Regions from separate parts of the Cycloclasticus pugetii PS-1 genome, predicted to be linked through region 2. Evidence: predicted binding sites of a transcription regulator. Region 2 holds the regulator's gene; each other region holds the start of a gene.
What was found. Region 2 encodes PhoB, which activates phosphate uptake and scavenging genes when phosphate is short. Its sites were predicted from a motif close to GNNTGTCATAAAACTGTCANAT; they were not measured.
Positions count from the first base shown of each region.

Region 1: a site for PhoB is predicted at 2,336-2,357, ahead of CYCPU_RS0100200 (choice-of-anchor I family protein). Genes of this name have one in related genera too.
Region 3: a site for PhoB is predicted at 6,182-6,203, ahead of ppk1 (polyphosphate kinase 1). Genes of this name have one in related genera too.

Region 1 covers NZ_ARVU01000001.1:38,739-47,047, forward strand. The annotation lists gene CYCPU_RS0100195 (divergent polysaccharide deacetylase family protein) at 1-720, shown strand, start outside; gene CYCPU_RS0100200 (choice-of-anchor I family protein) at 799-2,289, opposite strand; gene CYCPU_RS0100205 (DUF934 domain-containing protein) at 2,474-2,926, opposite strand; gene CYCPU_RS0100210 (nitrite/sulfite reductase) at 2,913-4,556, opposite strand; gene metX (homoserine O-succinyltransferase MetX) at 4,671-5,810, shown strand; gene metW (methionine biosynthesis protein MetW) at 5,807-6,421, shown strand; gene CYCPU_RS0100225 (DUF4426 domain-containing protein) at 6,411-6,851, shown strand; gene CYCPU_RS0100230 (AmpG family muropeptide MFS transporter) at 6,891-8,309, opposite strand, start outside.
Region 2 covers NZ_ARVU01000001.1:307,867-316,175, reverse strand. The annotation lists gene pstB (phosphate ABC transporter ATP-binding protein PstB) at 1-695, opposite strand, end outside; gene pstA (phosphate ABC transporter permease PstA) at 695-1,507, opposite strand; gene pstC (phosphate ABC transporter permease subunit PstC) at 1,507-2,505, opposite strand; gene pstS (phosphate ABC transporter substrate-binding protein PstS) at 2,586-3,584, opposite strand; gene phoR (phosphate regulon sensor histidine kinase PhoR) at 3,698-5,002, opposite strand; gene phoB (phosphate regulon transcriptional regulator PhoB) at 4,999-5,694, opposite strand; gene CYCPU_RS0101515 (GGDEF domain-containing protein) at 5,933-7,720, shown strand; gene clpB (ATP-dependent chaperone ClpB) at 7,886-8,309, opposite strand, start outside.
Region 3 covers NZ_ARVU01000001.1:1,715,907-1,724,215, reverse strand. The annotation lists gene CYCPU_RS0108350 (PepSY domain-containing protein) at 1-131, shown strand, start outside; gene CYCPU_RS0108345 (DUF2490 domain-containing protein) at 177-776, shown strand; gene CYCPU_RS0108340 (QcrA and Rieske domain-containing protein) at 786-1,214, opposite strand; gene htpX (protease HtpX) at 1,270-2,142, opposite strand; gene CYCPU_RS0108330 (Ppx/GppA phosphatase family protein) at 2,459-3,967, opposite strand; gene ppk1 (polyphosphate kinase 1) at 3,964-6,033, opposite strand; gene CYCPU_RS0108320 (SdiA-regulated domain-containing protein) at 6,255-7,214, shown strand; gene CYCPU_RS0108315 (hypothetical protein) at 7,454-7,729, opposite strand; gene CYCPU_RS11810 (glutathione peroxidase) at 7,932-8,309, shown strand, end outside.

The DNA of each region.
Region 1 (8,309 bases), 270 kb from region 2:
AGCCACGCCGAGGAAGTAAAACCAGAGGCGGTTATCAGTATTATTATTGATGATATTGGTTATCGTTTAGAAGAAGGCAGGCAGCTGATTAATCTATCGGCCAACTTAACGTATGCGGTTTTACCCAATGCACCAAAAGCCAGACAGTTGGCGAATCTTGCGCATCAGCATGGGCACGAAGTTATGCTGCATATGCCAATGCAGTCAACCCTTGGAGAAGCTGCCGAAGAGGGTGCCTTAGCCATTGATATGAAAGAAAAAGAGGTGGAGCAGGCCCTGTTGCAGGCGTTTAATAAAGTACCTCACGCAATCGGTATGAATAATCACCAAGGGAGTTTGCTAACACGGCATCCTGGCCATATGGAATGGGTGATGAAAACAATGCGGCAGGGAAATTATTTTTTTGTTGATAGTCGTACTGCTGGGCAGTCTATTGCCGCGCAAATTGCCGTTGAACAAGGTGTGCCCGTCCTTAGTCGTGATGTTTTTCTCGACCACACTATTGATGAAGAAAAGATTAAACAACAGTTTGATATATTGATTAAACAAGCTTTAGAAAACGGTTATGCCGTGGGCATTGGTCACCCATATCCAGAAACATTAAGTGTATTGCAAGAAATGTTACCCACATTAGCCTTACGGGGGGTGAAGCTTGAGCCTATTTCATATCAGCTTCGGAAAAGATCGGCACAAATGGTAGTGGGTAAGATCATTAACTAAATTGCACGCTGTTTCAGCAATGAACACAAAAAGTCCCTGCTGATAAAACCAGCAGGGACTTTTTAACAAAGCATTGTGTTAATCAATGCTTATTTCGTAAATACTAATCGTGTTACTAATCTCATTAGTAACAATTAGCCAACCATGAGACTCAGTTTTTTTAATAAAAATTAACCCTTCTGGTCCAATGTCACCTTGCTTCTCAATGTTGATATAACCGGCAGGCTTTGGTTTGCGCGGATTAGAGATGTCATATATAAAAATACCATTAGCTCTTTCTAAGCCAATAAAGGCATAAATTTTACCGCGTAGCTCACCGGTAGTAATAGATTCAGGTTCAGGCCCCTTGTCGTCACTACGTCCTTCTTCCCATGGTTCATTATCAACGTTGTTATCAGCATAGGTGGCTAAGAAGCGTTCAAAGTCAGACCCAGAGTCATAGATTCGAGACCCTTTTTCATCCCAGATAGAAAAAGAGCGTGCGCCATAAGAGTAAATCTTTTCATGTGCCCCATCATTGTTTATATCGCCATTGGCAGTGGTGGTTTTTAATCGCCCCAGGTTCTCTATTTGTTGAAGCTCTCTAGCATTTTCGAATGCGTCAGGGTTTAATATTAGGTCTTCAACACGCACTTCTTCGCTGTAACCGTCATAGTCTCTAGCATCGCCCTCATTGGCAGATAAAATGAAAGTTGAACCTTTATACTCGAAACTTGCAATAGCATCGGGTTGATACATGCCGTATGTTGGCCATGTTTGAATGTTTATTGCATTATCTTTGTTGCTGGCATCAAAGGCATTTTTATTTTGTTGATGTTTTTTGTAACCTAAGCCATAAATATCGGTGATAGTCGCTGACGCAATGTCTAGTTTTGCTAAAGCATTGTTTTCTTGCAGGCTAATCCAAGCCGTACTGGAGTCGGCTGAAACAGTAATATATTCAGGTTCTAGGTCTTGGGCAATTGACGCATCTGGGCCAAAAATACGCACGTTTTTTAATTTAGTACTGTTAAACGTATTAAAATCAGCCGTTGCAGGCATCCAAGTGTTTGTATTGATAACAGTTACCGTACCTTCAGGGTCATTTTTATACTCATCGTCAGGCTCTCCTTCGTTAGCAACAATTAAAAATTTACCGTTCGGGGTAAATGTCAGCATGTCGGGTAATGCGCCAGCTTTTATGATCCGCTGTAAATTTCCTTCAAGGTCATAGATAAGAACGTTGCCATCATCTTGTTTATTGACAGCCTCTACGGCTACAGCAACCCAATTCCCGTAGGTAGTAACACTGTTTGGGCCGCCACCAATCAAAGTCAGAGTGCTGTGCTCGGAGAGCCAGCCGTTACTATCTACATTAAGAATTTTGAGTTCATTCTCTTCGGCATTGGTGGTGTAAATCCTATTCGACACAGGACTAAAAGCTGAAATCTCGGTGCAACTTTCTTCGCCGCCACATTCCTCGGTATATTGACCTTTTTTAACGATATTAATATCAGCAAAAGAAAGTGTAGAGAATGATATGCCAAGCGTTAAGCTGACGCCGAGAGTGAGCTTTATTAGTGAATCCATTGGATGTCCTTATGCATTGAAACGGGACATCAAATGTACCAACAGGTTATGACGCTTGTGTGACGGTTAGGGGGTGTTTTAGTTACAGCCTGGCAAGGGAGCTAAGAAGCGAGCTAGTGGTGTAATATGTTTTTTTGCGTATTTTGTCGTTATTTTGATAAAAATAACGATAAGGGCAAGGCTGCTAGTTGGTAGCAGCCTGATAGAAAACGCTAAACTCATTTAATTTTTCTAAGGCAAGCGAACCAGCTTCTTTAGTTGAGAATTCAAGTGTATCGAATCCTACACGTGTTAAATAAAGAGCCTGATCGGGTAGGACATCACCAACGGCTCTGATTTCTTTGGTGTAATGGTGCTTTTCACGTAATATTTTCGCTAGTGAGTAACCACGACCGTCAACAAATGTTGGAAAGTGTATAGCGATAAGCTCAAAGTATTGTAAGTCATCTGCAAATTGTTCTGCACTTTCATCGCCTTGAACCCATAAGCCAAGATGTCCTTTGCTAGCGATTAAGGAATCTTTATTGGCATTCCAATAGGCAAGATCGATGATGTTATAGTCTGCTTGTAGAGCTTGCTCTTCGTCTAGCTTGGTCCAACGGTCTTGAACGATTTCGTTGTTTTTAATGAGCGTCATACACTTTATCCTTAAACGGTTGTAATCCGATGCGTTGCAGTGTGCTTGCAAAGTTTTCATCATCTATTCTGTTGGCTTTATAGACCTGAACAATGTCGTCAATAGCATCTACTACACCATCTTTGGCAATGGCTTTTCCAAGCCTGTCCCCTAATTTACTTTGATGGCTATCGGAACCACCTAGAGTTAATTGATACCATTGCTCGCCTTTTTTATCGACACCCAAAATACCAATTTCACCGATGCTATGGTGGCCACAGCCATTCATGCAACCAGACATTTTGAGGCTGATATTGCCAGCGTCAATGGCGCTGTCAGTAAAACGGTCAGTAATACCTTGTGCGATATCAATAGAGCTGGCATTTGCTAAGCTACAAAAATCGAGACCGGGGCAGCAAATCATATCGGTAATCGTGCCAATATTTGCTGTTGCAAGGTCATGCTCGGCTAATTGCTGCCAAAGGGCATATAAATCACTGGATTTTACATCGGTTAATGCAAGGTTTTGGTCGTGAGTGGTTCTGATCTGGCCAAAACTATATTGGTCAGCCAAATCGGCGATGAGTTCCATTTGCTGTTTGGTTACATCGCCCGGCGGACGCTTTGGTGATTTAAGCGAAACAAAGGCAATACGGTAACCGGATTGTTTGTGCGCTTTAGTATTTTGTTGAAACCACTGACGAAAAGCACCGCTATTAGCCAAGTGTTGCTCTAAAGCCTCATCGTTAGCTGTTTCGTAATTTAGTGGTGTGAAGTAACGTTTTACACGTTGAATGTTATCGTCGGTTAGCGTTAATTGACTGTCTCGGATGGAAGCCCATTCTGCTTCGACCTGTTCTTTAAAAGTATCTAAGCCTGTTTCGCGAACGAGTATTTTAATACGGGCTTTGTATTTATTATCTCTGCGGCCAAAGCGGTTATAAACGCGAAGAATCGCTTCAAGGTAGGACAAGAGGTCTTTTTCAGCAATAAAGTTGTTAATTGTTTGACCAATAACGGGGGTGCGCCCAAGTCCTCCACCAACTAAGACTTCAAAACCGATGTTGCCATCAGCATCTTTTTTAAGATGTAGACCAATATCGTGTACTTGTGTAGCGGCACGATCTTTTGGCGACCCGCTTACGGCAATTTTAAATTTGCGTGGCAGGTATGAAAACTCTGGGTGTAAAGTTGACCATTGACGAATTATTTCGCAATAGGGTCTTGGGTCTTCAATTTCATCTGCACAAACGCCAGCTAGTGGGTCTGCAGTCGTGTTTCGGATGCAATTGCCACTACTTTGAATAGAGTGCATTTGCACGCTTGCTAAGTCAGCAAGAATATCGGGCACCCGTTTTAGCTCTGGCCAATTAAACTGAATGTTTTGGCGAGTCGTAAAGTGTCCGTAGTCTTTGTCATACTTATGAGAAACGTGGGCAAGCATGCGAAGCTGTTTACTTGATAATAAGCCGTACGGTATATTGATGCGCAACATTGGCGCATGTGTTTGAATGTATAAACCATTCATAAGGCGTAAGGGGCGAAATTGTTCTTCCGTTAGATCGCCATTTAAGAACCGCTTTGTTTGATCGCGAAATTGTTCAACGCGTTCGTTGACAAGAGTTTGATCAAATTCGTTATACAGGTACATGTTATTATCGTCGCTTAAGGCGCAGTAAATTCATACTAGGCCGGTGAATATAAAGGGTTTTTGATATAATTAAAAATAATATTAACTGATATTATTATAACTTAAAAGAATAAATTGTCTAATATTAAAACAAATTCAGTGGGTATTGTTGAGCCACAAACCCTTCACTTTGACGAGCCGTTATCGTTGGAGAGTGGTAGGCTCATTGAGCAATACGATATTGTTTATGAAACCTATGGCAGGTTAAATTCGGCAGCAGATAATGCGGTTCTAATTTGCCATGCCTTATCGGCAGATCATCATGCAGCTGGGTATCATCATGAAGGTGACTCAAAGCCAGGCTGGTGGGATATATGCATAGGGCCGGGAAAAGCAATTGATACGAACCGGTTTTTTGTGGTCTCGCCCTGTAATTTGGGCCACTGCAGTGGTTCAACAGGGCCGCGAAGTATTGACCCGAAAACCTCGCAAGCTTACGGTCAAGACTTTCCAATAGTGACCGTTGTTGATTGGGTTAACTATCAAAAAAGACTGGCAGATAAGCTCGGTATCAGTCAATGGGCCGCTGTAGCGGGCGGCAGTTTAGGAGGTATGCAGGCGTTGCAATGGGCGATTCAATTTCCAGATATGATACGCCATGCCATCGTCATTGCGTCTGCCCCTAAATTATCAGCACAAAATATCGCCTTCAATGCGGTCGCGAGACAGGCTATTATGAGTGACGCTGATTTTCACGGCGGTCGTTATTATGATCATAATACGGTGCCGGCTAATGGTTTAAAGGTCGCAAGAATGTTGGGGCATATAACCTATTTATCTGATGATGCAATGGGTGATAAATTTGGTCGAGAACTAAAAAACGATCAACTTAAATATGATTACGGTGTTGAGTTTCAAGTAGAAAGCTATTTGCGATATCAAGGAGAATCTTTTGCTAACCGTTTCGATGCGAACACTTATTTATTAATGACCAAGGCGTTAGATTATTTTGACCCTGCTGAAAAAGAGGGGGGCGATTTATCTGCTGTATTTGAGAAAGTTCAAGCAAAATTCTTTTTAGCCTCGTTTACTACAGATTGGCGTTTTTCACCTGCTCGTTCAAAAGAGATTGTCAGTGCATTAACCGAGGCGGGTCGAGATGTTAGCTACTTAGAGTTTGAGTCGAATTATGGGCATGATGCATTTTTAGTGCACAATGACGACTATCTCGATGCATTTGGTGCCTATATGCGAAATATTGAGGTGTCGCCGTGAGTGAACTTAGACCCGAACTAGAAAAAATTTGCGATTGGGTAGAGCCGGGCTCTAGGGTGCTAGATTTAGGTTGTGGTGATGGTGCGTTACTCGATTGGTTGCAAAGAAATCGGCAGGTGACGGGCTATGGGGTAGAAATAGACCAACAGAATGTCTTGAGTTGTTTAAAAAAGAACGTCAATATTATTCAGACAGACTTGGATGCAGGTTTAACTGATTTTGCTGATGGATCATTTGATTACGTGATTATGACTCAAGCATTACAGGCGCTGCATCGACCAGATAAAACACTGGAGGAAATGCTGCGGGTAGGACGAAAAAGTATAGTGACGTTCCCAAACTTTGGTTTATGGCGCTGTCGCCTTTACCTTTCCCTGAAAGGGCGGATGCCCGTTTCTAAGGCTTTACCGGCTGAATGGTACGATACAAAAAACATACATTTATGTACGGTGAGTGATTTTGAACAGTTTTGTCATCAACGTTCAATGGTGATTTCTAAAAAAGGGATCATGGATTATGATCATCGACCAAGTACATTAATGAAGCTATGGCCTAATTTATTTGGCGAAGTGGCACTCTATCAACTTGATGGAAAAAAAGATGCGATTTAAAAAATACTTTTTATTACTTTTATTGTTATGCCCAACATTGAGTACAGCAGAAAATGCTTACGATTTTGGTGACTATATTGTGTATTACAACGCGTTTACTGCTGATACCTTGCCGCCACAAATGGCTACGGCTTATGGCATTTTGCGGAGCCGTTATAAAGGGGTGTTAAACCTGTCGGTTCAAAAGAAGCCCCACCCGGGCCAGTTGCCTCAAGCAGTTAATGCAGACGTTAAAGTAACGGCCGTTAATCGTGCGGGTCAGTTAAAGACTCTTGAATCAAGAAGAGTAGCGGAAGGAAAGGCTATTTATTATTTGAGTGAGTTTAGAGTGTCGAACAAAGAAGTGGTGACATTTAATATCAGCCTAAAACCAAAAGGTGTAATAAAACCGCTGGAATTGAGTTTTAAACAACAGTTTTATGTTGATTAGCCAGCTATTCATCAAGGTGCCGTAGTTTTTTACGTCCCTTTAAACGTTTAGTTTAATGTGTTTATTAATCCAACTGATCAGCACAAGGACAGGGACCCCCATTAACGCGGTGATTAGGAAAAATTGTTCATAGCCAAATAATTCAACCATCGAACCAGAGTAGCCACCTAATATTTTGGGGAGCAAGGTCATCAAAGAACTAAAAATGGCGTACTGTACGGCGGTGAATGAAACATTGGTGAGGCTCGATAAAAAAGCAATGAAGGCAGCGCTAGCAAGACCAGCAGACAAATTATCAGCAGAAATCACAAGGTAAAGCATAGGCATATTGTGACCTATTTGTGCTAACAGCATAAAGAGCAAGTTAGTCAGTGCAGACAGTAAGGCGCCGATAAACAAAATTCGTATCACGCCGAAACGTAAAACAAGTAAGCCGCCAATAAAACCACCCAGAAGAGTCATCAGTAGTCCGAATGTTTTTACCACGCTCGCGATCTCGGGCTTACTGAAGCCAAGGTCTTGATAAAAGATGTTTGAAATGACGCCTAGAACAATATCAGATATTCGATACAAGCCAACCAAAGCCAGTAGCAGCCAAGCAACTGAATAACCATAACGTGAGAAAAAGTCTTTAACGGGTTCTATGTAAGTTTTGGTGACCAGTGTATAAGAAATAAGCCCACTTGATATCAGCAGGCGGGTGACAAGGCTTGCACCTGCCAGTGCCAGTCCAAGGCGGAAGAATTCGACTAAAACACTGGCTAGGGGTCTGTTTGAGAAAAGCGAGGTCAGCTCTGCTTTGAGTTGGTTTGCCGTATCGGCGCTAAAAAAATAAACAGTAATAAAACCCGTAACAGCCAAGGTGAAAAGCGTTAATAGCTGGACATGCTCACGGGTGTCGTGGAAAAAATTGGAGTGAATTTTTTGACGGGGCTCAGATATCAAAAGTGTTGTGATAACGCCAATCAACATGATGCTGGCCATACATAGGTAGGTCCACTGCCATGCACTATAGTTGTAGCTGTCTATACTGGACCCTAAGTGGTTGGCTAGCAATAACGCGCCAGCACCAGAAACAATCATGCCAATCCGATAGCCGGCAATGTAGCTAGATGACATCAGCGCCTGTAGGCTGCTCTCGGCTGATTCAATGCGATAAGCATCAATAACAATATCTTGCGTCGCTGAAGAGAAACCGAGCAAAATAGCGGCAAAAGCCATGAGAACTAGGTCATCTTGGTGCGGATCTATGAACGCCATCAAGCAAATCGAGATGATAATCATCAGCTGTGAGAATAAAATCCAGCTTCGTCGATAGCCGAGCCAAGTAGTTAAAAAAGGCAGTGGTAATTTATCAACCAAGGGTGCCCAAACAAACTTAAAAGAATAGCCCAAAGCAGCCCAACTAAAATAAGTAACAGTAGCACGCTCAATGCCAGCTTCGCGCAGCCATAAGCC
Region 2 (8,309 bases):
CCCAAATACATAAACCCTGTGTAATCTGAAATGCGCGCCGCCTGCTGCATATTATGTGTCACGATGCAGATACTATATTGCTCACGAAGAACAGAAATCATTTCCTCAATCGCTAAGGTTGAAATAGGGTCTAACGCACTGGTGGGCTCATCAAACAAAATAACCTCTGGTTTTAATGCAATCGCCCGTGCAATACATAAGCGTTGCTGCTGCCCACCACTCAGACCACGTGCATCATGGCCCAATCGGTTTTTCGCCTCATCCCATAAGGCCGCATCACGTAAAGACTGCTCCACCACCTCTTGAAGCTCGGCGCGTTTTTTAACGCCAGAAAGTCTTAAACCATAAGCAATATTCTCAAAAATCGTCATTGGAAACGGTGTTGGTTTTTGAAAAATCATACCGACTCGTTGGCGTAACCGAATTAATTCTGCTTCTTTTTTCAGGTCTAAAATATTTGTGTACGTTTTGCTATCTCCATTCAAAAGGTTAATAACACCGTCATAGCGATGACCAGGGTATAAATCATGAATACGGTTCATACCACGTAGCAAAGTCGATTTGCCACAGCCGCTAGGGCCGATTAACGCGGTTACTTTATTCTTTTCAATGGGCAACGAAATAGCTTTTAGCGATGGTTCACTTGCACCACTATAAGTAAACGTTAAGTCTTTAACTTCCATCATATTCTTCATTAGTTTGCTCTCTTTTTATTGCTAGCATAACGGCCAAGCAAATTAATTATTAATACCATTGCCGTTAACAAAAAGGCCCCTGTCCAGCCTAACTGAATCATTTTATCGTCTGGCATTGTTGCAAGGTTATAGATAGACACTGTTAACGACGGGAATGTGCTCGTTAAGTCTGTTGACCAAAATTCACTCGAACCACTGGTATAAATCAAAGGCGCCGTTTCCCCCACTACCCGAGCAAAGGCTAACAAAATACCCGTTAAAATACCGGCCTTGGCATAACGCACGACAATGTTCATCGTCACATGGTACTTAGATGCGCCAATGGCGATACCTGCTTCGCGAAGTTCTGTCGGCACAAGGTTTAACATATCGTCTGTTGTCCTAACAATAATAGGTACCATTAAGATAAACAGCGCTAAAACACCGGCCCAACCACTGGTATGCCCCGTAGGCACAACAACAATTGCATAAACAAATGTACCCACAACAATCGAAGGTGCCGACATCATGACATCGCTGAGGTCACGTAAAAACTCTGTACTTTTTGAATTACCGCCATACTCTTGCAAGTAAATACCCGCGAGAATACCCACTGGAATACCGATCAGTGTCGCTATACCAGACATCATTATTTGGCCGACGATTACATTACGTAACCCTCCCTCAATCAGGTCTTTTGTAAACACATCCCAGCTGAGTCCTTGCAAACCTTTTGAGCACAAGGTGAACAAAATCCAGCCTAAAAAAAGTAACCCTACTACTGCGGCCAAGCTGGAGAAGACAATAAACACGCGATTCATCATTAAACGCATTATTTTTTCCTCAAGAAGTAAAATTTAGCGCTCGCTATCACAATAAAGCTTAGGACAAATAATATAAGCGCCAAATAAAATAAGACAGATAAGCTCAACCCACTTGATTCTGCAAAGCTATTTGCCAACACCACTGGGATTGAGTTAGTCGGGTCGGTTACTTTTTTGGCAAATTGATACACGCCCCCAATAACAAAGGCTACTGCCATCGTTTCGCCCAACGCTCGGCCAAATGACAATATTATGGAGCCTATAATGCCCGACCGCGCATAAGGAAAAACAACATCTTTTATGACCTCTAATTTAGTCGCCCCCATCGCATACGCTGATTCTTTCAGCATATCAGGCACGGTCGTTATCGCATCTCGACTTAAAGCCGCCATAAAAGGTATAACCATAATTCCAAGTACCAGCCCCGCAACCAACAATGACACTGTATTTCCACCAAACAGAGCCGCGATGAATGGGCCAAAGTAGAACAGCCCCCACATGCCATAAATGATACTGGGGATAGAAGCCAACAACTCAATCGCTATGCCAACAGGCTTGGCGATTGCAGCAGGCGCGATTTCAGATAGAAAAACAGCAATGCCCATTGCTATAGGCACTGAAAACAACATTGCGATAAGCGTTGAGAAAACCGTACCAACAATAGGGACTAATGCACCATAAACCTCTCTCGAGGTCTTGTCTTCAGAGTCCATATCGTCATCGGTAATAAAATCTTCATCGTCGAAGATAAAATCCTCTTCATCTTCAATAAAGTCATCTTCTAAAGGTTGCTCTTTGTCCGCCTTTAATGACTCTAACTCGGCTAATTGGGCAGGCGACAACTCAAGCTTTTCTTCTTCGCCCCAACGAGATTCAAACAAAAACTTAACCCCAAACTCTTCTATCGCCGGTTTCGCTGATAAATAAAGAACCAGCGTTGTAGCCGCTAAGATAACAAAAACTAAGCTAGCGCTTAATTGAGCAATTTTTCTAAAAAATAATTCCATTACGCCCTCTGGGACAAACAAAAACCTTCTCAACAACCTCTTGAGAAGGCTTTTAAGTTAACTTGTGTTAAAGATTGCGCTTATTTTAAGCCTTTTTCCACCCAGTAGCCTTGGATTTTTTTAATCACTGCATCTGGAAGGGAAACGTAACCGACCGACTCAATGAGCTTGTTCTTTTTGGTTAATGCATAATCAAAGAACTTGATCACTTCTTTTGCATTTTCACCATTTTGAGGAACTAATGCAAACGTTGCTGTCACGACTGGATAGCCTTTTGGTGGGTATGCAATATTGGCATAAAAGTCCTTTTTAGGATCTAAGTCTGCATACACTGCCGCAGCTTCGAATGTTGCTGGCTCTGGCTTAACAAATATACCTTCGCGATTTTCAATAATAGCCATATCTAAACCATTCTTTTTAGCATCCGCGTAATCCACATAACCGATAGAAAACCCGTTATTTTTAATCGCCGTTGCAACTCCAAAGTTACCTTTGCCAGCAATCCGGTTTTTAGTCGGCCATGACACTACTTTCTTAGCACCCATTGTTTCGCGCCATTCTTGGTTCATTTTGCTCAAGTAGTAGGTAAAGGCAAAGGTTGTACCTGATTTATCACTACGGTGAACAAACAAAATATCTTCATTTGGTAAAGCAATACCTGAATTATCAGCCGCTATGATAGGATCATTCCACTTTGTAATTTTGCCTAACATAATGCCAGAAATAGCGGCTTCGCTTAGTTTCATACCGCTGACGCCCTCAACATTATATGCAAAAGTCACCGCACCAATAGCTGTTGGGAATTGAATCAAACTTGCTTTTGCTAAAGAACTTGATTTTAAAGGCTTGTCTGAGCCACCAAAATCAACGTGACGAGCACTAACTTCTTTAATACCCGAACCACTGCCTGTTGGTGTGTAATTGACTTGGTTTTTTGTTTCACCGTAATAAACTTTACTCCACGTTGTATACGCAGGGTAGGCAAAACTTGAGCCCGTGCCTTCAATTTTAGCTGCGTGAGCCGCTGTCCCAATCGTTAGGCTAAGCAGTCCTAGTGCCACTATCTTTTTCATTTTCATATTTTTTCCAATTTAGTTGAATATTTGGCAAAGCGTTTGCTCTACTCTGTGCATCATTTTAGGTTTGGTATGTGGCATTATAATGAACGCAATGTGACAGTTTGATGACAGCCTTATGGGTCTATTCTTTCAGCGGGAAATACACACTGAAAACAACTGCCTTCCCCTTCTTGACTATCGATAACCAGATGCGCCTCATGCCTTTCTAACTCATGTTTTACAATGGCTAACCCTAGGCCTGTCCCAGTTTTATTTTTTATATTATTTTCAGCTACCCGGTAGAAACGCTCTGTTAATCGAGATAAGTGTCTGGCGCCTATTCCTTGACCTGTATCTTTAACAAAAAGTTGCCCCTGACCTTGCTCATTGATTGCCCAGCCGACACGAATCTCACCATTTTCATCAGAGTAATTAATGGCATTACCAACCAAGTTTCTCAACACGGTTAATAAGGAACCTTTACTGCCCTTTAAATTAAGACTCGATGGAACATCAAACACCAATGATTGCTGATGCTCATTTGCCGCTGACTGAAATTCGGACTTAATTTGTTCACATACACTGCGCACATTAACCAAGCTATTGGCTGCCTCGACTTTACCCTCTTCTAGCCGACTTAGCGCTAATAGCTCTTCGATCATGGTTTGCATTTTAATCACTTGCTGATCAACTTTACGTAGCGAAGCACCCACTTGCACATTATCCTCAGCGGTTGAAGCCAACAACATTTCCACATAGCCCTTCATGACCGTTAGCGGCGTTCTTAACTCATGCGATGCATTCGACACAAAGTCTTTTCGCACTTGATTCGTGCGCTCAACCTTAGTGACATCTCGTATCAACAACAAACGTTCATCGTCACCATATGGCAATACCCTTATTTCAATCTTTTCTGCCGACCAGCTGGTGTCTATTACAGGCGCCTCGATCACAATGGCGTCATCGCTCTTGAGATTTTTAAGAAAGTGCGTAAACCGAGGATGCCTTACTAAATGATTAATCAGTTGCCCGGTATCTTCTTTTTTTAAAATAAGTAGCCGGGAGGCTTGCTTATTGAACCACTTAATCTCATTAGACAATGAAAGAATAACCACACCATCCGGAAAAACAGAAATTAACTTTTTAAACCGTTCTAGTTGGTATTTAACACTGTCTTTTTGTGCCAGCCCCTGCATCTTAGATTGATAGATGTCTTCCGAAATTTGACCAAACAAGCCATCTTCAAACGGCAGGTCATGATCACCAGACTTCTTAGACCACCTATATAAACGTTGTAACCGACGATATTGAAAGACAATGTAAGCCAATAAAAAAAGTGCCGACACCTCGACGGGGTAACCGACTAACACACCCAAAACACCGACTGTTAAAAACCACAACAGAAAGGTGTTTCGCTCATAGTTATGATTTATATTCACGCGCTTAAGTTCACCAATTTATAACCAAACCCTCTTACCGTTTGAACTAGGTCTGCACAACCCTGAGCATCTAATATCCGTCTTAAACGCCTAATGTGCACATCAACGGTACGATCTTCTACGTAGACATTATCGCCCCATACATTATCAAGCAGCTGATTGCGAGAGAAAACTTTATTGGGGTTTGTAGCAAAGAAAGACAGCAATTTATACTCTGTCGGGCTCATCATCAGGTCCACCTCATTGATAGTGACTCGATGACTCGATGGGTCAATAAACAATGGGCCAATTGATATCACCCCTGTTTCATTTTCTGTACTGGTTCGTCGTAAGACCGCTTTCATTCTGGCAATGAGCTCTTGCACAGAAAAAGGCTTGGTTACATAATCGTCTGCGCCTGTTTCCAAGCCCGATACTTTATCTTCTTCCGCGCTGCGTGCCGTCAACAGGATAATCGGGATACGTTTATTTTCTTCTTGATTCTTTAAAAACTTGATCCAATCTGGCCCACTAATTCCGGGTAACATCCAATCTAACAAGATAATATCGGGCGTCGTATCTCGCAAAGACTCTTGCGCTCTCATTACATCTTTACACCACGTTACTTCAATATTATTCGTTTGAAGAGAAAGTTGTAGCATTTCGCCAATATCCTCATCGTCTTCAACCATCAATACATTCATTGTTTCCATAAAAAAGCCATTTAAGTAAGTGTTTACAGAATACCTAATATTTATGACAACACGGTGACAATTTACAAACTACTTCTAACTTGCTTCGGAGAAAACCCTGTCTCTAATTATTAAAAATAACAGTAACGCACTGAACCACCTTAAGGCGCCTGCGGTCTCTCAACCAGTAAACTTTTTTTAATGCCCCGTTATATGAACGTCATACAACTGTCATATTATTGATTGATACTCCCCACCTATGACACATGATGAAAAACTACACTATCAATCGCTTTTAGATATATTAGCAACAGACTCACTGACTCCGCTCTTTCAGCCAATCATTTCGATGAAAGACAATAAAATTTATGGTTACGAAGGCTTAATTCGTGGCCCCTCTGATGGTCCGTTACACTCTCCCATCAACCTTTTTAACGCTGCGGCTAAATATGATCGGCTTGCCGAATTAGATTTACTTTGTCGAAAAGTAAGCATTCAACGGTTTGGCGAACTTAATTTAAATGCCCGATTATTTATTAACACCATTCCTGAAATTCTCTTACAAAAAGATTATCAGCATGGCCACACATTAAAGTATATAAAAGACTCTAATTTAGATGCTAGCCAAGTGGTTATTGAACTGACTGAGCAATACCCTATTGAAGATTATGACCTAATGGCAAGTGCAACCAAATACTATCAAGACATGGGATTTTCCATCGCCATCGACGATTTAGGTGCAGGCTATTCAGGCTTAAGAACCTGGTCTGAAATTAAACCCGACTTCGTAAAAATTGACCGTCACTTTTTAAATGACATTCATAACGATATCAACAAGCAAAAATTTGTACAGTCTATTGTAGATATTGCAAAAGGTGTTGACTGTAAAGTAATAGGTGAAGGTATCGAACTACGCGGTGAGTACCTACAGGCTAATGCGATGGCTATCGATTATGCACAAGGTTTTTACTTTGCCCGCCCCAATTCCAAACCAACTGAGTTATTGGATTGCTCGCTATTTTCAAGCAGAAAAAATAACTTCAAACCTAAATTTAATATAGAGCGTTCAGATAATACCGCTGCAAAGCTACTTTTTTATGTCAAACCTATTTATACCCATACTAAGTTTTACGACATTGGTGAACGCTTTCAATCATCTCCTGAGCTAACAGCGCTTCCAGTCCTAAATGACGACGCTACTGTTGCAGGCGTTATCTGGCGTACTGAGTTTTTAACTATTTATGCTAGCCGCTATGGAAAAGAATTAAACAGTAAAAAAAATGCTTTATCTTTTTTAGACGTTAAGGCGCTAAAGGTAGATATTACTTTATCACTCAATAAAATTAGCCAATTGATCACCAGTCAAAACAACCTCGCACAACATGATGATTTTCTTATTACCTCATCTAACCGCTACAAAGGCATGGGTAAACTGCTTCATTTATTGAAAGAAATAACCGAGATGCAAATCACCTTTGCTCGCCACATGAACCCTCTTAGCAACCTACCTGGCAATGTTCCTATCAGCCAACGAATTAATCACTCCATTGAAACTCAACAAGATATCGTTATTTGTTATTTTGACCTAGATAATTTTAAGCCGTATAACGATACCTATGGGTTTGGCGAGGGCGATAAAGTACTCCGAAAAACCGCAAAGTTGCTAGCAGAATCTGCAGATACAGACATTGATTTTGTAGGGCATGTTGGCGGCGATGACTTCATCATCATTTTTCAAAGCAGCGACTGGCACCATCGATGCAACACCACTTTAAATAACTTTAGCGCCCTAACGTCAGAGTTCTACTCTCAAGAACACCTTCTTAACGGAGGAATCTCTGCGTTAGATAGAAATTCTGAGCCGGTATTTTATCCACTTTTATCAATCTCTATTGGAGCATTAAGGCCGCATGATTTCGGCTTTTTTAGGTCAGAAAATGATCTCGTCTCTATTGCTAGCAACGCAAAATCTGCAGCTAAAAAGATACTCGGCAATAGCCTTTATCAAATCAAGCCTTCAAAACAATTAAGCAACATGTCCGCCTAAATCATGAAAATGTTCTATGGCAGGTAGCCACATTATGCTTGCCGACAAAAACACCCAATCTTGAAACTGTTGACCAACTGACGAACACCGATCAAACAGGTGCCGCCAGTTAGACTATGATTTAGTGGCCTTTTAAACCACCACTAAACGACATCTCAAAACCTCTTAGCGTTTCTTAAACACCAAAGCATCGTCTTGCACATCTATATCAACCACATCACCAGGCACAAACTTACCCGCCAATAAATCTTGTGCCAGTTCATTTTCTAAGCGTTGTTGTATCGCACGTTTTAAGGGTCTAGCACCATAAACAGGGTCAAAACCGGCTTCACCTAATTTATCCAACGCAGCTTCTGAAACAACCAACTCTATGTCCCTATCTTGTAAACGCTGACGTAAAATATCTACTTGAAGAGTGGTAATAGCACGAATTTGTGTGCGACCCAAGGGGTGAAACACCACAGACTCATCAATACGGTTAATAAATTCCGGTCTAAAGTGCTGCCCGACCACTTCCATCACCGCACTTTTCATCTCATTATAATTAGCCTCACCCGCTAGCTCTTGGATACGATCTGAGCCTAAGTTC
Region 3 (8,309 bases), 1.4 Mb from region 2:
CTGTAAAGCTATGGGTTTTTTTACCTAGCTCATTGATTTTATTTGTTTTGTGGGTAACGGGGCTATATTTGTTTTTAACGATGCATTTTAAAAAAAGAAGCAGAAAGCGGATAACACACCCTGCAGGATAAAAGATTGGTGTTTATATGTTCGTTAACTTAAATCGATTCATATTAATGAGCCTTGTTGTTTGGTGCTTTTCTTTTAGCTGCTTAGCAACTGAAAGCCAGTTAAAAGTGAATAAAAAAGCCGTCATAAAAGGAGTGGCTTTTAAAGGTGATATAGAAGCCCGAAGAGATAAAGGCATATTGCATAGAAAGCATGCAGATATTGGCGTGAGACTTCCTTTGGCGATAAAAGACTTAACACTAGGTGTTCATTATCGAAGGGTTTATAGCTTAGAAGAAGATGGTTGGGCGCTAGAAAATAGGCCCTATGTTCAATTAGAGCAAAAATTCAAAGGGAACAATAAGCTTGATTGGAGATTGAGAGTTCGCCAAGAATTTAGAGATCGAGAAGGAAAAGGGCGCTCTAAACGCAGCCGAGTGAGAGCTAAGGTTGTATTACCCAAGCGAATTTTTAATGCTAAACCGTTTGTGAGCCATGAATATTATTATGATTTAACGGCGCATCAATTATCGCAAACACGGGTAGACATGGGTGTTACCTTCGATAAATTCAAAACAGTGGTGCCGCAACTATCTTTTAAAATAGTGGCAAAGCAAAAGGATAAATGGCAAACCTCATCGGCAATCGTGTTGAGTCTGGCCTTTTAAAAGCAGTTATTAAGGAAGTGAGATAACAATTTCATTGCCTTGTTCAGAAAGTTCAAGCGCAAGAAGGTTTTTATCAGCGGGCCCTTGAAGAACCGTCCCCTGTTTATCAAATTTAGCACCATGACAGGGGCAAACTAGCTTGTCTGGCGCCACAGAAACGGTGCACTTTTGGTGTGTACAGCTTAAGAGCAAGGCAACATATTTTCCATTTTTTTGTTGATGTAGAAAGATCGGTGCCTTGACAGTCGTGGCCTGCAAAATAGCAAAGTCATCGTTTTCTAATACAGTTTTATGAGCAATTATTTTATTGTTTTGCTGCGTTTTTAAAAGAGTGGTTTTGATATTGGGTGATGTTTGGCAGCCCACTAATAAGGAGGCGCCGCAGCTACTTGCTAAGGCGAAGCTGCTGGATTTTTTAATAAAAGATCGCCTATCCATTTAAGGTGCTCCCTAGTTTAATAATGTGTACAGTTTGCCTTATCTATTTGATAGCTTAGTTTCTTTGTAGCGCAGCGATGCGTTCTTCAAGCGGTGGGTGAGACATAAAGAGTTTTTTGACTTGTCCACCATTAATACCAAAAGCGGCTAATTCTTCTGGCATATCAGTTGGCTCATGACTACGCTGTAGGGCTTTTAATGCGTTAATCATTTTTTGTTTGCCGGCTAAATTGGCGCCGCCTTTATCGGCATGAAACTCACGATAGCGCGAGAACCACATAACAAGCATGGAGGCTAAAAAGGATAACACGACCTGAGCTAACATTTGGGTCACAAAATAACCAATGCCATGCCCACGTTCATTTTTAAGAATGACCCTATCCACAATATGACCAATGACAGAGGCAAAGAAATATACAAAAGTATTCACCACACCTTGCATCAATGCCATCGTGATCATATCACCATTGGCAACATGGCTGACTTCATGCCCAAGCACGGCTTCTACTTCATCTCTGTTCATTGCATTAAGTAAGCCAGTACTCACGGCCACTAAAGCATCATTCTTATTCATCCCAGTTGCAAAGGCATTGGGTGTAGGGTTATTAAAAATACCGACTTCTGGCATACCAATGCCTGCTTTTTCCGCCTGTTTTGAGACCACAGAAACAAGCCATTGCTCTGTTGAATTTTTAGGCTGATCAATAACCTGAACACCCATGGAACGTTTTGCCATGGATTTTGACATGGCTAAGGAAATGACCGAACCGGTCATGCCAACGATCAGAGAGATAATTAATAAAGCATTCAGGTCTAAATCGACCCCATTTGCCTGCAAAGTACCTGATAAACCAAATAGGCTAAATACCAAGCTGATAACGACCATAATGGCTACATTAGTGGCTAAAAATAAAGCAATTCGAGTCATGTTAAAAATGTCCTTAAACAATATAAAAAGTATTTGGGGGTGAATTTTGTAAATTCAAGTTTAGGTATTTTAAGCTAAATATCTTACTCGACGTTTGCTTGTCTCAATAATCTAAATACCCTATTTTTGATACCTAATGCTTAAACGGTTAAGCGTTTTTGTTTAAGGACAGAGAAGGTTAGTTTGATTACTTGAACGTTCGATTCTAGTTAGGAAAAAGACAGCGTTGCAAAAAAATATAAAACATTAAAGTGAAAGAGGGTGAATAGGCCAGCTAAGTAACGTGCAGAATAAATTTTGCTATTAAACTAGTCAGTTAAACAATTTGGCAAGACAGGGTGTAGCCTAGGTTTGCCATAACACTGGACTCTTTGTTTAAGTCAGCCATAGTCACGTCTTGTTCAAGAAAGAACTGTTTATCAATGCTTAGCATCATTTCGCGCCCATCAACCTGAAGCGATAATAAATCGATAACTAAGGGCTGGCGGCTATTATTTATAATAACAGCTAAGCGAAATAGGCGAATTAACCGCGTTAACATTTTATGGCTGATAATTCGAATGTCGGGAAGCCGTCTTCGTCTAAACCGTTTTCTAGCCCCAATGACGATGGTTGAAAGCAGAAGCTGTTCGTCTTGGTTATAGCCCGCAAGGTCACTGTTAGCCAAAATATAAGCTGAATGTTGCTGAAAGTCAGTCACATTAATTTGCTGGCCAACCTCATATAAATAAGCGGCCTCAAGTAATAGAGTCTTAAGTTTCGTTGAGGTTAGACTCCAGCTTTTTGAAGTTTGGTGCCAAAATAGCTCGCAAGTTTCTGCTATTTGTTGGGCCTGCCTACGGTCAACGTTGTAAAGACGTTGTAAATGTTGGCGAGTACGCAGCCGTGTATCTCCTTGTTTATTTTGTTGCTCCATTTCAAACAAGACGCCCTCGCGCAAGGCAGCAGAGCAGAATGTCAAAGCAGTTAGGTTTAGGCTCTTCATAAGGGCAATCATAATGGCTAAGCCAGCAGGTAAAACCATGGCTCTAGCTTCGTCAATACCAACTAATGAGAGCTTAGAGACACCGTCTATTTGGCATAATAAATGTTGTAATTTGAGTAAGGTATTTAATTCTAGACGGTCGGTTGTTTCGCTGATTAAACCGATCGCCTTAAAAAGGGCTTTGGCGGTGCCTGATGTTGCAAAGACCTTATTTGGGTGACTTGTCCTAAAATGATGGGAACACTGCTCAAGCTTTTGCAGTGCGGATACCTCGGCCCGTTTAAATGATTTTTGATTCACGCCTTTACTGAAGTAACGTTCTGTAAAGCTGATGCAGCCCATGTTTTTGCTGTCTCTATATTGAGTATCAGTGCCTTCACCCAGCACTATTTCAGTACTGCCACCACCTATATCAACCACCAAACATGAGTCTTTGATTTCTTCGCTACGAACGACCCCTTGGTAGATTAATCTGGCCTCTTCAGAGCCTGAAATTATTTCAATAGGAAAGCCCAATGAGTACTCAGCCAGTGAGAGAAAAGCATTACGGTTAACAGCTTCTCGCAAGGTATGAGTGGCCACGACACGACATTTTTTAATTTGATATGTTTTTATTGTAGCGCTCATTTCTTTAAGACTGCTTGCTGCTCTTAGCATCGCCTCGTAACTTAATTCATTAGCCTTATTTAACCCCGCTCGTAAGCGTACTCGATGTTTTACCTTATGCAGAGGTTCAAGCTTACCGGCATTTAAGCGAGCAATAATTAAGTGAAAACTATTAGAGCCTAAATCTAAGGCAGCAATTAATTCTGATTGGGTATCGGCGTTAAGGCTAGTCATTTCTTGTTAGACTCAAGGTCTTTTAGATAGTTATACACCGATATTTGAGAGCGAATTTTTCGCTTATTGCCTCGTGGCAAATATTTGTTATGTTGTTTCTTATCTATAATTCTGGCCTTTGTCTTATCGGACCATTGGAGGTTAAAGATATGGATAATTTGTTGCTGAATGGCAGGGTCATAAATAGGGCAGCCAACCTCTACACGCCGCTCTATATTACGCGTCATCCAGTCTGCCGAACTAATGGTAACGCGAGGGTCTCCATTATTATGAAAAATCGTAAATCGTGTATGTTCTAAAAATCGGTCGACAATAGAAATAACTTCAATATTGTCACTAAGCCCTACAACCCCAGGAGCTAAACTGCACATTCCCCTCAAGACGATTTTAATTTTCACACCGGCACTACTGGCCTCGTACAACTTATCAATAACTTGCTTATCATCAATGTTATTCATTTTAATAAGAATTTCAGCCTTATGCCCTTTTTTGGCCATCTTTATTTCATTCTCAATCGATTTATTAATCCAATCTCTTGTGCCGATAGGGGAAACAATTAAATGTTTAAACGTGGTTTTTTTATAACTGTGCGCAATAAAGTCAAAAACAAGCGCAACTTCCTTGGTAATCGCTTGTTTGTTGGTAAATAAACTAAAGTCGGTGTAAACCTTAGCTGTTTTTTCGTGAAAGTTACCGGTGCCAACGTGAGCGTAATAGGTTTGTTTTTTATGTTCATGTCGGCCAATTAAACATAATTTAGTGTGGCACTTTAGTGAGGGTAAGCCAAAGTGAACCTTAACACCCGACTCGGTTAAGATACGCGCCCATTCCATGTTGGCTTGTTCATCAAAACGTGCGTGTAACTCAATAACAGCAAAAACTTCTTTGCCATTTCTAACCGCATTGATCAGTGACTTGATAAGCCTACTGTTGTTGGCTACACGGTAGAGGCAGATTTTTATTTCAAATACATTTGGATCAAAAGCTGCCTGACGTATCAATTCGGTAAAGTGATCAAACTTGTGATAAGGGTAACAAAGCAAAATGTCTTGCTGCTTTATTGCATCAAAAGGGCAGGCATGACGGGAAAATTGCCTAGAAACCAAAGGTGTTAACGGAGGGTTTTCAAGGTGTTTACGCCCCACATTAGGGAAGTCAATAAAGTCTCGGAAATTATGATAACGGCCACCTGGCACCACACTATCATGACGTGTAATGCCAAGTTTAGATTTCAGCATGTCGATAGCATGATCGGGCATGGCTCGTTCGTACACAAATCTCACAGGCTTAGCATGTAGGCGCTGCTTTAAACCGATAGATAATTTTTCTAAAACCGATAAATCAATATCATCGGTTAGACCGAAATCAGCATCTCCCGTTACCTTCATAGCGTAAACATTGCAGACCTTGTAATTAAAATAGGCGGAAAAAATATTGTTTATACAATAGCGAATAATATTGTCGGACATAATAATATCTCGTCGTCGTTTACCTTTTTCACGTGGTAATTCAATAAAACGAGGAGAGTCTGTGGTTGGTATCGCAATTGCTGCATACTGTATGTTTTTACCACCCAGCATTTCACAAATTAAATAGCTGAGGTCATCTTTTAATAAGGCCGCTAAATTAGTATTTTTATTGATAATAATAGGCTCAATAAAACCTTGTAGATGATTGGTAAAGTATTTTTGTAGCCAGTTTCCTTGCTCGGGGCTCAGTTGATCTTCATTAATTAAGAAAATGTTTTTATGCGCGAGCCCTTTCAATACCTCATGGTAAGTGACATCAAATTCTTCTTGTAGCTTTAAGACCTTTTTTTGTATATCACGTAACAAGTTTTTGGTCGGTGTTTGTTCATCAAGGTCTTTCTCAATAAGAACCCGGCGCTTAACATTGGCAACGCGCACCCTGAAAAACTCATCTAGGTTGTTTGAAAAAATGCCTAAAAACCGGACTCTTTCTATAATAGGTGTGGATTTATCAGCCGCTTCTTGTAGCACGCGCTCGTTAAAGGACAGCCAGCTGAGTTCTTTCGCAATATATTTCGCCTCTAATTTTTTGATCACCTAACCTACCTAAGCCGTTTACTAAAACTTTATTATGTAGAGGCAAGATGACAGGTTCGTGACAGTGTCTAATCCTTTGGTTTTATGGGGCGAAATTTTCCTGTTACACGGAAAGGGCTGAGATAGGTATTTGTGCCTTGCGTCTGCATATTGTCATCGTTCTGACACTTCGTTGTCATCATCATTGGTTACATTCACTGCAAATTTTAAGGATGAATGCCATGCTGAATACCACACGAATATCTCGTTTAGATTATTGCTTAAAAATTGTTTTGGAGCAGTCTCGTATTGGTGATTTAAAAGTTTGTAATAAGCAAAACCTGATCTATCTCTTGTTAATATTAGTCGTTTCATTCGGCCTCTTCAGCGGTGAAGAAACCCCCATAGTTGCTGGACAGCAAATTGGCTTAACTGGCTATGAAATTCACGCAACGCCTAAGATGATAGCGGGTGTTAAAGATAATGCATCTGGCCTAACCTATAACAGCAATACCAATACATTATTTGCTGTTGTTAATAACCCAGAAATGCTACTTGAGCTGACAAAAGACGGTGAGCTAATTCGTCGTATTGATTTAATTGGCTTCGAAGACACAGAAGGGGTGATGTATCTCGGCGGCGAACGATATGCCGTGGTTGAAGAGCGAAAAAGAACCTTGGTAATGTTCGATATTAATTCGCAAACAAAGGTTGTTAATAGGGTGGGCTTAAAGAGCCTTCAGTTAGCCATTACATCAGGTAAAAACAAAGGATTTGAAGGGTTAACTTATAACCAAGACAGTGGGGATTTATTTATCATTAACGAGAAAACACCTCGACAACTGATAAAGCTGTCGGGTTTTGTTGAATCATCTGATATCGCTATTTCAACGCCGTTTTCTTTAGAAAAAACCTCTTTTGGCGGTGATGATTACTCAGGGGTGCATTATGACGATCAAACAGGCCATCTAATACTCTTGAGTGACGAATCTCGTCAAATGGTTGAAGTCAATAAAGAAGGGATTGAAATCAGCCGATTGGACTTGAGTAGAGGGAATGCTGGTTTGCATGATGATGTACCGCAGGCTGAAGGTATAACAATGGACAAAGACGGTGATATTTATGTCATCAGCGAGCCTAATTTCTTTTATCGTCTCAAGAGTAAAAATCGCCTGTTAAAAGTCGCGTCAAAAAATGACTAATTGAGTTAAATCAAACTGGCTGCCCCATCTATACCATGGCTTCGGTATTTAACTGGGCAAGGTTTAATGGCAACGGTTATGTGCTGGTTGGCGTTGGTGTTCTTGTTATCTTTCAACTGTTTTTTACCTATCAAGAACCGATACAGGCCCTGTTGGGTACAGCTGCAAGCAATTCTGCTAAAACTCGTGTTAGGCATAACAATCACGAACTTAAACTAGCGCCTTCTTTAAGTTGTAGGTCAGCCTCTTTTTATACGCACTACTTTCATAATTTCTAAATCAATGCCAGCAACAGTTTCTTGTGCTGGATAGTACGTCATGTTTACTCGGGCGCCTTTTAAGCTCTGGTATTGACCTTTGCGCTTGAATTTAAAGGGCACAGTGCAACCTTCTACCATCAACGTATGTAAAATCCAGTCGCCTTGAGGGCGTTGAACATGTGACATAACCTTCATTAATTCTGAGTGAGTAAGGCTGGGGTGTTTTTCAATTAGTTTTTGGGGGTCTGATTGCATGTTTTTTTATGATTACTTTAACCAATAACCGTTAAAGAACTTATTGGTTCTTTGTTAAGAGTGGGCGCTAGCTAGACTGACCCCATAATTCACTCTATTGTGATATTCACGTTCTTTTAGGGTACTAGGAATAACTGCATTTATAAGGTACAAGTTATCAAAATAATGGTTAAGATACGACAATTAAACGAACAAGGAAAAGATGATGAGTAACTCAATTTACGACATAGCGCTAACTAAAATTGACGGTAGCGAATCAACCCTCTCTGACTACCAGGGAAAGGTTATGCTGATTGTTAATGTGGCTTCTAAATGCGGTTTAACCCCTCAATATGAAGGTTTAGAGGCGCTTTATCAAGCGTATCAGGACAAAGGCTTGGTGGTATTGGGTTTGCCTTGTAATGATTTTGCAGGGCAAGAACCGGGCAGTGATGCTGAAATACAAACATTTTGTTCAACAAACTATGCCGTCAATTTTCCGCTGTACAGTAAAGTAAACATAAATAGCAGCCCAAGACACCCGCTATACGAATGGCTTATTAATGCCCAGCCAACAAGCAAACAGCTAGAAGGTGGTCAG